Regions from separate parts of the Nocardioides sp. QY071 genome, predicted to be linked through region 2. Evidence: riboswitches for the same ligand, from Rfam matches in the RefSeq annotation. Region 2 holds a riboswitch; the other holds the start of a gene.
The links. A riboswitch is a leader RNA that binds a small molecule or an ion and turns the genes downstream of it on or off. The one in region 2 is predicted to bind FMN.
Positions count from the first base shown of each region.

Region 1: another riboswitch for FMN. It lies ahead of QI633_RS06900 (6,7-dimethyl-8-ribityllumazine synthase); the one in region 2 lies ahead of ribD (bifunctional diaminohydroxyphosphoribosylaminopyrimidine deaminase/5-amino-6-(5-phosphoribosylamino)uracil reductase RibD).

Region 1 covers NZ_CP124681.1:1,439,503-1,445,175, reverse strand. The annotation lists gene QI633_RS06910 (HNH endonuclease signature motif containing protein) at 1-775, shown strand, start outside; gene QI633_RS06905 (DUF6234 family protein) at 859-1,245, shown strand; FMN riboswitch at 1,273-1,439, shown strand; gene QI633_RS06900 (6,7-dimethyl-8-ribityllumazine synthase) at 1,492-1,938, shown strand; gene QI633_RS06895 (DUF808 domain-containing protein) at 1,998-2,978, opposite strand; gene QI633_RS06890 (acyltransferase family protein) at 3,028-4,113, opposite strand; gene QI633_RS06885 (hypothetical protein) at 4,218-4,709, shown strand; gene QI633_RS06880 (SIS domain-containing protein) at 4,725-5,673, opposite strand, start outside.
Region 2 covers NZ_CP124681.1:3,000,180-3,005,852, forward strand. The annotation lists gene QI633_RS14510 (bifunctional 3,4-dihydroxy-2-butanone-4-phosphate synthase/GTP cyclohydrolase II) at 1-1,046, opposite strand, end outside; gene QI633_RS14515 (riboflavin synthase) at 1,048-1,671, opposite strand; gene ribD (bifunctional diaminohydroxyphosphoribosylaminopyrimidine deaminase/5-amino-6-(5-phosphoribosylamino)uracil reductase RibD) at 1,671-2,699, opposite strand; FMN riboswitch at 2,823-2,952, opposite strand; gene QI633_RS14525 (cupin domain-containing protein) at 3,034-3,519, shown strand; gene QI633_RS14530 (lipid-transfer protein) at 3,562-4,734, opposite strand; gene QI633_RS14535 (MaoC family dehydratase) at 4,731-5,120, opposite strand; gene QI633_RS14540 (OB-fold domain-containing protein) at 5,117-5,506, opposite strand; gene QI633_RS14545 (MaoC family dehydratase N-terminal domain-containing protein) at 5,503-5,673, opposite strand, start outside.

The sequences.
Region 1 (5,673 bases), 1.6 Mb from region 2:
CGTCGAGCCACCCGACGCGGCCGGGACGGTCGAGGTGCATGGACTCCTCGACGCCGGCGACGGGCACGACCTCGAGGAGGCCGTACGTCGCCGCGCCGCCCTGCTCGGCCGGCTCGGCAACGACGCGCCGCTCGACGTCCGCCGCTCGATCGCGGTCGGCGAGATCGCCCGCCAGGACCTCACCCTCGACCTCGAGGCCCGCGATGACGACGGCCGGACGGTCCGCGTCCCGGGCCGCGAGGTCGTCCTCAACGTGCACCTCACCGGCGACCCCGACAACCCGGTCGCCCGCTGGGAGGAGGGCGCCTGCCCGATCAGCGCCGACCAGGTCCGCGAGTGGCTGCGACTCACCGGAGCCTCCGTCGTGGTGCGTCCGGTGGTCGACCTCGCCGAGCACGTCCCCGTCGACTCCTACGAGATCCCCGAGCGGCTGCGGACCCGGGTCGAGCTGCGCGACCACAGCTGCCGGTTCCCGCACTGCACCACCCGGACCGACCGCTGCGACCTCGACCACGCCACCCCCCACCGCGACGGCGGCCCGACCTGTCCCTGCAACCTGGTCCCGCTGTGCCGCCAGCACCACCGCGCCACGACCTTCACCGCCTGGCGCTATCTCGCCCTCTCCCCCGGCAGCTACCTGTGGCGCTCGCCCCACGACCTGCTGTTCGTCGTCGACCACCACGGCACCCGCCCCGTCGACACCGGCCGCCCGATCCCGCCCGGGTCGTGGGCGTGCGCGGTCGGGTCGGAGGCGGGGCGGTCCGATGCGGCCTGACCCGTCGTACGCCGCCTACGCGCCCGGGCGATCTGGGCCCGCCTACTCATGCCGCCACGGCCCCCGCCCGGGACCCTGCGAACATGACCGATCGCCGCCCGGCCGGGCCCCTCGAGATCGTCGCCGCGCTCGCCGCCCTCGGCCTGACCCTGGCCACGTTCTGGCACGGTCTGACCGTCTACTTCTGCTGGGGCGGCTGCGACGGACCGACCGCAACCGAGGTCCTCGTCCACCGCCTCCTCACCGGCGGCCTCGCGCTCGCCGTGCTGACCACCCTGGTGACCGCGGCGCTGCGGCGCGGGCGCTGGATCTTCCTCTGGCACCTCGCGGTGGCCGCGGTGGCTCTCGTGGTCGCCCTGCTCACCGCCATGCCGCAGATCGACTGGGACGGGTCGCCGCCCCCACCGCCCGGCCCGGGTCCCGACTACGTGCCCTGCTACTCGGGCTCGAACGACTGCGTCGGCGGCTGAGCCGTGGGCGGGCGGTACCCTGCTGCCGTACGTTCTCAGGGCGGGGTGGAACTCCCCACCGGCGGTGAGGGCGTCCCGGCCGATCCGGGGCGGCCGAGCCCGCGAGCGCCGGCCCGGTCTCCGACCGGGGCGGGTCAGCAGATCCGGTGCGACTCCGGAGCCGACGGTCACAGTCCGGACGGAAGAGAACGCGACGGGCCTCGCGCGCGTCGTCACGCCCTGGGTGACACGCGAACAGGAGAACCCATGTCACCCACCGCTCCCGCCGGCAATACCGTCGCCATCGTCGCGGCCCGCTGGCACTCCGACATCGTCGACGTCGCCGTCGAGACCTTCCGCACCGAGCTCGAGCTGCGCGGCTACACCGTGGAGGTGGTGCACGTGCCAGGCGCCTTCGAGATCCCGCTGCAGGTCCGCCGGCTGGCCCGGACCGGCCGCTACGCCGGGGTGGCGACGGCGGCCCTGGTCGTCGACGGCGGGATCTACCGCCACGACTTCGTGGCCTCGTCCGTGGTCGACGCGCTGATGCGGATCCAGCTCGAGACCGACGTGCCGGTGTTCTCCGCGGTGCTCACGCCGCACCACTTCCACGAGCACGACGAGCACACGAGCTACTTCCGCCGCCACTTCGAGACGAAGGGCCGCGAGCTCGCGGCCGCCCTGGACGCGACGGTCCAGCTGTCGGCGGTCTGACCCGCGGGGCCCGACCGGACCGGTGGGCCTGCCGTGACCGGGCTGAGCCCTCAATGCCCTCAGTGCGCGGCAGGCTCGCCGTCGTCGTACCGCTCGATCGGGTCCTTGTCGCCGCTGAACGGCAGCACCCGCACGATCGCGACCACGAGGGAGCCGACCACCAGTCCGATCACCGCGGAGATGCCGGTGTTGGCGAGCCAGGCCAGCGCGCTGCCGAGGAAGCCGTGCACGGCGTGCTCGATGTCGTGCTCGATGCCATGGACCCACTCGTACGGCGCGTCCCACCAGCCGACCTCGTGCACGTTGACGAGCAGGATGTGGCCGCCGACCCAGAGCATGGCGACGGTGCCGACGATCGAGATGATCGACAGCAGCCGCGGCATGAACGCGACCAGGCCACGCCCGACCTTCTGGGCGAGGGTCGAGGAGCGCTGCGCGAGGCTGAGGCCGGCGTCGTCCATCTTCACGATGAGGGCCACGACGCCGTAGACGGCGATCGTGATCGCGATCGCCACGACCACGAGGATCGCGAGCCGGGCCCAGAAGCTCTCGTCGGCCACCTCGTCGAGGGCGATCACCATGATCTCCGCCGACAGGATCAGGTCGGTCCGGATCGCGCCGGCGACCATCTGCTTCTCGGCCTCCGGACTGATCACGGTGGCCGGGACGTCGTGGTCGTCGTGCCTGGCGAGCAGGTGCCAGACCTTGTGCGCGCCCTCGTAGGCGAGGAAGGTGCCGCCGAGCATCAGGATGATCGGGAGCAGGTCCGGCAGGAACTCACTGAGCAGCAGCGCTGCCGGGAGGATGATCAGCAGCTTGTTGCGGATCGAGCCGATCGCGATCTGCTTGACGATCGGGAGCTCGCGCTCGGCCGCGACGCCGTGCACGTATTGGGGCGTGACCGCGGTGTCGTCGACCACCACGCCCGCGGCCTTGGTCGTCGCACGACCTGCCGCGGCGCCGACATCGTCGATCGACGCGGCGGCCATCTTGGCGATGGCGGCGACGTCGTCGAGCAGACCGAACAGGCCGGCGCTCACGAGGCGCGGTCCGTGCTGAGAGGCATGCCCGAAGGCTACCGGCCGGCGACTACCGGCCGGCGCCCACCAACCCCGCGTCCGCTGTCTCCCGCTCCTGCTCGTGCACGACACCGGTCAGCTGCACCGCCTCGCGGACCCGGCGGTGGGCGACGTCGAACGGGTCCACGACCCGCTCGAGGACCCGCCGGACGGGCGGCGCGGCCAGGGCCAGGGCCACACCGACACCGACGCCGACCGCGGCCAGCAGACCGAGCCAGGGCCGGTCGTGGGCCCACTCGACGAAGCCGAGGTACTCCAGCTCCTTCACGACGAAGCCGTGGAACAGGTAGATGACCAGGCTCGCCGAGCCCATCTGGGTGAACCAACCACCGATGCGAGGTACGACGCTGAGCCAGGCCAGCGCGCCCGCGACGCCGGCGAGCAGCACCAGGAGCCGGGTCAGGACTGCGGTCGAGGTCGGGTCGTCGAGCAGCTCGGAGGGCCGCTGGTAGAGGTAGTCGCGGCTGGCCCACTCGTCCAGGGAGCCGGCGGCGACCCACAGCGCCGCGAAGGTCGCGATGCCGAGCAGAGCGGCGAACCGGCCGCGCAGCCACTCCAGCGCTTCGGGCGTGGTCTTCAGGCCGAGCACGAAGAACGGCAGGAAGCCCACGATCCGCGGGGCGTCCAGCCAGCGGGTCCATTCCCCGGCGAGCAGGAGGCCTCCGGCGATGCTGATCCCGACCGCGACCAGGACGCCGCCCCGCAGCGGCCGCAGGATCGGGGTCGCGAGCCGCCAGGCCACCATCGCGAGCAGGTACCACAGCGGGAAGTGCGGGTCGGTCCACAGGTCGTAGAGGTGCTCGTGGCCGACGTTGATCCGGAACCAGGCCAGTGCGCCCTCGAAGATGACGTACGGCACGAGCAGGGTGGTGACCAGCTGCCACAGCCGCGACGGGGTGTAGCGGAAGCCCCGCGACAGGTAGCCGGAGAGGAACACGAACGCCGGCATGTGCCACAGGTAGACGAAGTCGTACACCCGCCCGCCCGGGCCGTCGGCAGGAAGCAACGCGAGCAGGTGCCCGACCACGACGAGCGTGACCAGGCCCATCTTCGCGTTGTCGAGCCAGGGATCCCGAGTCCGAGGTGCTGAGGCCATCACTCCTTGGTACCCGAACCGCCTGTGCGAAGACCAAGTGTCAGACAACCTGACACCGTGAGCCGGATCGGGTACGGCGGAGCGCCCGATGGGAGACTGGCGGGGTGGACGCCACCTACAAGCCCACGGATGCCTCCCGCGTGCGGATGGTCCTCGGCCTGGGCGCTCTCGGGGTCGTCTGCGGGCTGCTCGCGGCGGTGTCGTTCGCGTCGGGCTCGGTGCCCGGCATCGTCGTGCTCCCGGCGCTGTGCGTGCTCTCGGTCGCCGGGATCAGGGGCGAGCTGCGCCGGGCCGTCGTCCTCACCGCGGATCGGCTGGTCGTGCGGGGCCGTGTCGGCACGGTGCGGGTGCCGCTGACCGAGGTCACCGCGGTCAGCTGGGAGCGCGACGAGGCGCGTCCCGATGTCGCGCGACACACCGTGTGGATCGCAGCGTCGGGCCGGCGCCCCTTCCGCGTCCACTTCCTCGCCGCACAGGGGGACTTCGTCGGCGACCTGCGGCGGCGTGCGGCCGTCGCCGGTGCCGCGATCGACACGGGAGCCGCGCTCGTCGCACCCGCTCCCCACGACACCCGCCGCCTGTTCACGAGCCTGTGAGGCTCGACGGCCCGGTCAGTCCTCGACGAGCCCCAGGCGCAGGTACTCCGCCGCGTACGTGCCGCTGAGCAGCAGCGACGCGTAGCGGGCGACCTCGCCGGCCGCCTCGGTGGAGACGTGCTCGATCCGGACGTCCTGGTTGCGGGCGGCGTCCTCGAGGCGCTGCCGCTGGTCGCGGACGACCGGGTCGTCGACGCCGTCGTCGAGCATCACCAGCACCGGGCGGCGATCGCCGGTGCCGTCGGCGACCGGGTCGGCGAAGACGTTGCGCGGGCGGGCCGCCTCGACGACGGGCAGCAGGTGCTCGGCGTCGCCGGCGAGCGCCGTGCGGCCGGAGGTGCGGCGGATCGACTCTGCGATCCGGCGCGCGGCCCGGGCCGCGAGGACCGAGCCACCCCAGACCAGCGGGGCGGCGTCAGCCAGCGAGATGGCCAGCATCTTGGCGGGGTTGATCGAGATGTCGCGGTTCGGCGAGCAGGCGATGGCGACCGCGTCGAGTGCCTCGGACACGGCCTCCGGCTCGGCACTCGGGCCGAGGTTGACCTGGTCGAGGAAGGAGAGCATCGCGACCGCGGTCGCGAGCTGGTCGCCGGTGCTGGTGGGCAGCAGCGTCGTCCAGCGACCGGTCGCGTGCTCGGCCACCAGCGATCCGCGCGGCGCGGCCACCACGAGCTGGCAGCCGCGGCGCGCTGCCTCGGCGACGGCCAGCGCCGTTCCGGCGTCGCCGCCGTCGGGGGCGAGCACGACGACCAGGTCGAGGCTGCCTGCCCAGCCGGGCAGCGCCGGGGAGGGCCAGGCCACGAACGGCACGGGACAGAAGGGCTCGAGCACGGCCCGCAGCAGGCGGGAGTCGGGCCCGGCGGCGATCACCGCACGCGGGCGGGTCTCGATCGATCGGGCCACCGCCTCGGCGATGGCCTCGGCGGAGTCGCCGACCTCGCGGCGTACCCGGGCGCCGGACTCG
Region 2 (5,673 bases):
AGGTCCTTGAGGATCTGCGTGGCCGCGCCGTAGTGCCGGGCGTCGGCGGGCAGGCCGAGGTCGAGGTTGGCGTCGACGGTGTCGCGGCCGCCGTCCTGCAGCTGGTAGGCCTGCAGCTTGGCGACCAGGCCGATCCCCCGGCCCTCGTGGCCGCGCAGGTAGATCACGACGCCGCGGCCCTCCTCGACGATGCGGTCCATCGCCTCGTTGAGCTGGGGGCCGCAGTCGCAGCGGCTGGAGCCGAAGACGTCGCCGGTCAGGCACTCCGAGTGCACCCGGGTGAGCACCGGTCCGCCGTCCGCGAGGGTGGCCGGATCGCCGTACACGAGGGCGACATGCTCGCTGCCGTCGACGGTGATCGTGTAGCCGATCGCGGTGAAGTCGCCGTGACTGGTGGGCAGGCTGGTCTCCGCCTCGCGCACGACGTGGGTCTCGACGCGGCGCCGGTAGCGGACCAGGTCCTCGATCGAGATCATCGCCAAGCCGTGCTCGTCGGCGAACGCGCGCAGCTCGGGGGCTCGCTTCATGGTGCCGTCGTCGTTGACCACCTCGACGAGCACGCCGGTCGGGGTCAGGCCGGCGAGGCGGCACAGGTCGACGGCGGCCTCGGTGTGGCCGCGTCGGACCAGGACGCCGCCCTCGCGGTAGCGCAGCGGGAAAACGTGGCCCGGACGGGTCAGCTCCCACGGCTCGGTGGCCGAGTCGGCGAGGACCCGCACGGTGTGGGCGCGGTCGGCGGCGGAGATGCCGGTGCTGACGCCGTCGCGGGCGTCCACCGAGATGGTGTACGCCGTGCGGTAGGCGTCCTTGTTGTGCGGGGTCATCAGCGGGATCTCGAGCCGATCGAGCATGGCGCCGGGCATCGGGGCGCAGATGACGCCGCTGGAGTAGCGGATCGTGAACGCCATCAGCTCCGGCGTCGCCTTGCTGGCGGCGAAGATGATGTCGCCCTCGTTCTCGCGGTCCTCGTCGTCGACGACGACGACGGCCCTGCCCGCCGCGATGTCGGCGATCGCGCGCTCGACCGGGTCCAGTCGCACCGACATGTCAGTTCTCCTTGCTGCTGGCGCCGGGGGCGCTGGTGTAGGCACGGACGAGCTTCTCGACGTGCTTGGCGATGACGTCGACCTCGAGGTTGACCCGGTCGCCGACGGCCCGGAAGCCGAGCGTCGTGCGGGCCAGGGTCTCGGGGATCAGGCTCACGGTGAAGGTGTGCTCGCCGGCCTCGACGACCGTCAGCGAGGTGCCGTCGACGGTGATCGAGCCCTTGTCGACGAGGTAGCGGCCAAGTTCGTCGGGCATCGCGATCTCGACGAGCTCCCAGTGCTCGCTAGGGGTGCGGGCGACGACCTCGCCGACAGCGTCGACATGGCCCTGCACGACGTGGCCACCGAGGCGCTTCTCCGCGGTGACGGCGCGCTCGAGGTTGACCCGGTCGCCGACGTGGAGCCGGCCGGTGGTGGTCTTGGCGAGCGTCTCGGCCATCACGTCGGCGGTCCAGGTCGTGTCGGTGCGCTCGGCCACGGTCAGGCAGCAGCCGTTGACGGCGATGGAGTCACCGAGGCCGGCGTCGGACAACGTCACGTCGGAGGCGATGGTGAGCCGGATGGCGTCCCCCTGGTCCTCGACGGCGGTGACGGTGCCGAGCTCCTCGACGATGCCGGTGAACATCAGGCGGTTCCTTCCTCGGTGCGGCCCGTGCCGGGCCTCATGATCAGGCGCACGTTGGCCTCGGCGCCCTCGCCGACGACAGTGGTGTCGACGAGCCGCAGGTGCAACGCGTCGGCGATGGTGGCGATTCCGAGGTCGCCGACGGCGGAGCGGCCGGCGCCGAGCAGCATCGGGGCGACGTAGGTGACGACCTCGTCGACCAGGCCCGCCTGCAGGAAGGCGGCGGCCAGCGTGGGCCCGCCCTCGAGGAAGACGTGGTGGCGGTCGTGCTCGGCGTACAGGCTGCGCAGCGCCTGCTCGGGGTCGCGGGTGCGCAGGTGCACGGTGGGCGCCGCATCGTCGAGGACGCGGCGGTCCTCGCCGAGGTCGCGCTCCCCCATCACCACGCGCAGCGGCTGCTCGCCGACCGGCTGGTCGTCGTCGCCGCGGACGGTGAGCTGCGGGTCGTCGACCTCGACGGTGTTGGTGCCGACGAGCATGGTGTCGCACAGGCCGCGCAGCAGGTGCGTGTCGCGGCGCGCGGCCGGCGAGGACACCCAGCGCGAGGTGCCGTCGGCGGCGGCGCTGCGCCCGTCGAGAGTGGTCGCGAACTTCCAGGTCACGAAGGGCCGGCCGTTGCGGTGCGCGAACGTCCAGGCCCGGTTGACCTCGGCCGCCTCGTCGGCGAGCAGGCCGGCGTCGACCTCGATGCCCGCCTCGAGCAGCGTCTCCATGCCGCCCGCGGCCTGCGGGTTGGGGTCGCGCTGCGCGATGACCACGCGGGCGACGCCGGCGGCGATCAGCGCCTGCGAGCAGGGGCCGGTGCGACCGGTGTGGTTGCACGGCTCCAGCGTCACGATCGCCGTGGCGCCGCGCGCTCGGTCGCCGGCCACCTTCAGCGCCTCGACCTCGGCGTGCGGCGTACCGGCGCCGTGGTGGTAGCCCTCGCCGACGATGTCGCCGTCAGGGCCGAGCAGCACGCAGCCCACTCGCGGGTTGGGATGCAGAGGCACCCCGGGGGTCGCTGCCAGCGCGAGCGCACGACGCATCGCGTCGTACTCACGGGTGAACGTCTCCGCCACCGGCCACCGCCTCTCGTCGTCCTGGACGCGGACTCCGGGGCTTGCCTGGCGTACGACGGGCGCCCGCTGCGGGGCGTCCGTCGGACACTCGTGCGTGCACTTCCCATCCGGACTTTGACCGTCGGTCCAGGAGTTCCACCTGGTCAACCGATCACTGGCTGCGATCGGGTCGCGGACTGTCACCGCCGGTTCGGATTTTCACCGACCCCAGAGCACGCGAGCTCTTGGGACCCATGGTGGCACACGGCGACACGCCGCGGGTTGTGGGTCCGGTCACTGGAACCTCGGTAGCGTCGCAGGCATGTCGTATCCCCCACCCCTCTACGACGGCGAGGTCTCGGCCTGGGTGCGTCCCGGCACCGACGGCCCCGACCTCGTCTACCCCAACGGCAACCGGGTCCACTACCTGGCGCGTGGCGAGGCGACCGGCGGCCTGTTCGGCCTCTACCGCTGGGAGTTCTCCGAGGCGGTCAGCGGTCCGAGCCCGCACTTCCACCGCACCATGTCCGAGTCCTTCTACGTCCTCGAGGGCGAGGTGCGGATCCACACCGGCACCTCGTGGACGACGGCGCGGCCGGGCGACTTCCTGCACGTGCCGCCCGGCGGCGTCCACGGGTTCCGCAACGAGTCCGGTGCCCCGGCGTCGATGCTGCTGCACTTCGCCCCGGGCGCGCCGCGCGAGCCCTACTTCGAGGGGCTCGATCGGCTCGCCCGGGGCGAGGAGTGGACGCCCGAGGAGTACGACGCGTTCATGCGCGAGCACGACAACGTGTGGGTCGAGGAGTAGGCGTCTCGAGACGGTCACTGCACGACCTCCTCGACGTCCGGGCTACGCCGAGAGGATCAGCCCGCTCGTGGGCACACCGGTGCCGGCGGTCACCAGCACGTGGTGGGCGTCTGCGACCGGGTTGACCGAGGTGCCGCGGATCTGGCGCACTCCCTCGGCGATGCCGTTCATGCCGTGGATGTAGGCCTCGCCGAGCTGGCCGCCGTGGGTGTTGATGGGCAGCCGGCCGCCGATCTCGATGGCGCCGTCCTTGACGAAGTCCTTGGCCTCGCCGCGGCCGCAGAAGCCGAGCTCCTCGAGCTGCATGAGGACGTACGGCGTGAAGTGGTCGTAGAGCACGGCCATCGGCATGTCGGCGGGGGTGAGGCCGGACTGCTTCCACAGCTCGCGGCCCACCACGCCGATCTCGGGGATGCCGATGTCGTCGCGGTAGTAGGACGTCATCACGAACTGGTCGCGGCCCGAGCCCTGCGCCGCGGCGGCGACGTACGCCGGTGGCTGGGCCAGGTCCTTGGCCCGCTCGGCCGACACGACCACGAGGGCGACGGCGCCGTCGGACTCCTGGCAGCAGTCGAGCAGGTGCAGCGGGTCGGCGATCATCCGGGAGGCCTGGTGGTCCTCGAGGGTGATCGGCTTGCCGAAGAAGAACGCGGCCGGGTTGGTGGCGGCGTGCCGGCGGTCGGCGACCGCGACGCGGCCGAAGTCGGCCGAGGTGGCGCCGTACTCGTGCATGTAGCGGCGGGCCTGCATCGCGACCGTGGCGGCCGGGGTGGACAGGCCGAGCGGGTAGGTCCAGGCGTTGTCGAGGCCGTTGGTGTTGACCTGCTGGGCCGCCCACGCCGACACCTGGCCGAACCGGTCACCCGAGCGCTCGTTGAAGCCGCGGTAGGCGACGACGACGTCGGCGACGCCGGTGGCGACGGCCATCGCGGCCTGCTGGACGGTGGCGCAGGCAGCACCGCCGCCGTAGTTGATCCGGCTGAAGAAGCGCAGCTCGGGGATGCCGAGCTCGCGGGCCACGGCGATCTCGGACGAGGTGTCCATCGTGAAGGTGACCAGGCCGTCGACGTCGGCGGGCGTGAGGCCGCAGTCGGCGAGCGCGTGGCGCACGGCCTCGACGGAGAGCTGGAGCTCGGAGCGGCCCGACTCCTTGGAGAACTCGGTCGCGCCGATGCCGGCGATCGCGGCCCTGCCCGACAGGGTGCGCTCGGTCATGCCGCCACCGTGACCGTTCCGACGACGTGGTCGCCGAGCGACACCGCGCCGACCACCTTGATGGTGGCGACGCCGTCGGCGACGTCGGTCACCTCACCGGTGAACGTGAACGTGTCATAGGGGTACGCCGGCGCGCCGAGGCGGATCGCGATGCCCCGGATCTGCACGTCGGGTCCGACCCAGTCGGTGACGTAGCGCTCGCACAGCGCGGTCGAGGTGAGGATGTTGACGAAGATGTCCTTCGATCCGGCCGCCTGGGCGATGTCGCGGTCGTGGTGGACGTCTTGGAAGTCGCGGGTCGCGATCGCGGTCGAGACCACGAGGGTCGGCGTGATCGGAAGGGTCCACTCGGGGAGCCGGTCCCCCACGAACAGCTTGGCGCTCATCGGTCCACCTTCGTCCAGATCGGGAGGGTCAGGTCGTCGTCGACCACGTTCCAGCCGACGGTGGCGCGGTCGCCGATCTCGACCGGGCCGGTCATCTCGGCCACCATCCGCACGCCCTCGTCGAGGTCGAGCAGCGCGATGACCAGCGGGAGCTCCTTGCCGGGCACCTGCGGAGCGTGGTGGACCAGGTAGGAGAACACCGTGCCCTCGCCTGCGGACACGACATAGCCGCGGTCGAACGCGCCGCAGTCGGGGCAGGCCGGGCCGGGCGGGTGGCGCAGGACGCCGCACTGGTTGCACTTCTGGATGCGCAGCTCGCGCTTCGCCGTACCCTCGAAGAAGTAGGCGTTGTCCCGGTTGACGACCGGGCGCACCGGGCCGCTCACGCGTCGGCTTTCGCACGCGGGACGAACTTGAGGACCCGGAAGAGCATGGTCGCGACCCGCTCGCTGGGCCCGTCGGGGTGGTCGACGTACCAGGTGTTGCGGGAGGTCACGAAGTAGCCGACGCCCATCCCGGTGGCCTTCGGGCCGACGACCGAGTCGAGCGCGGT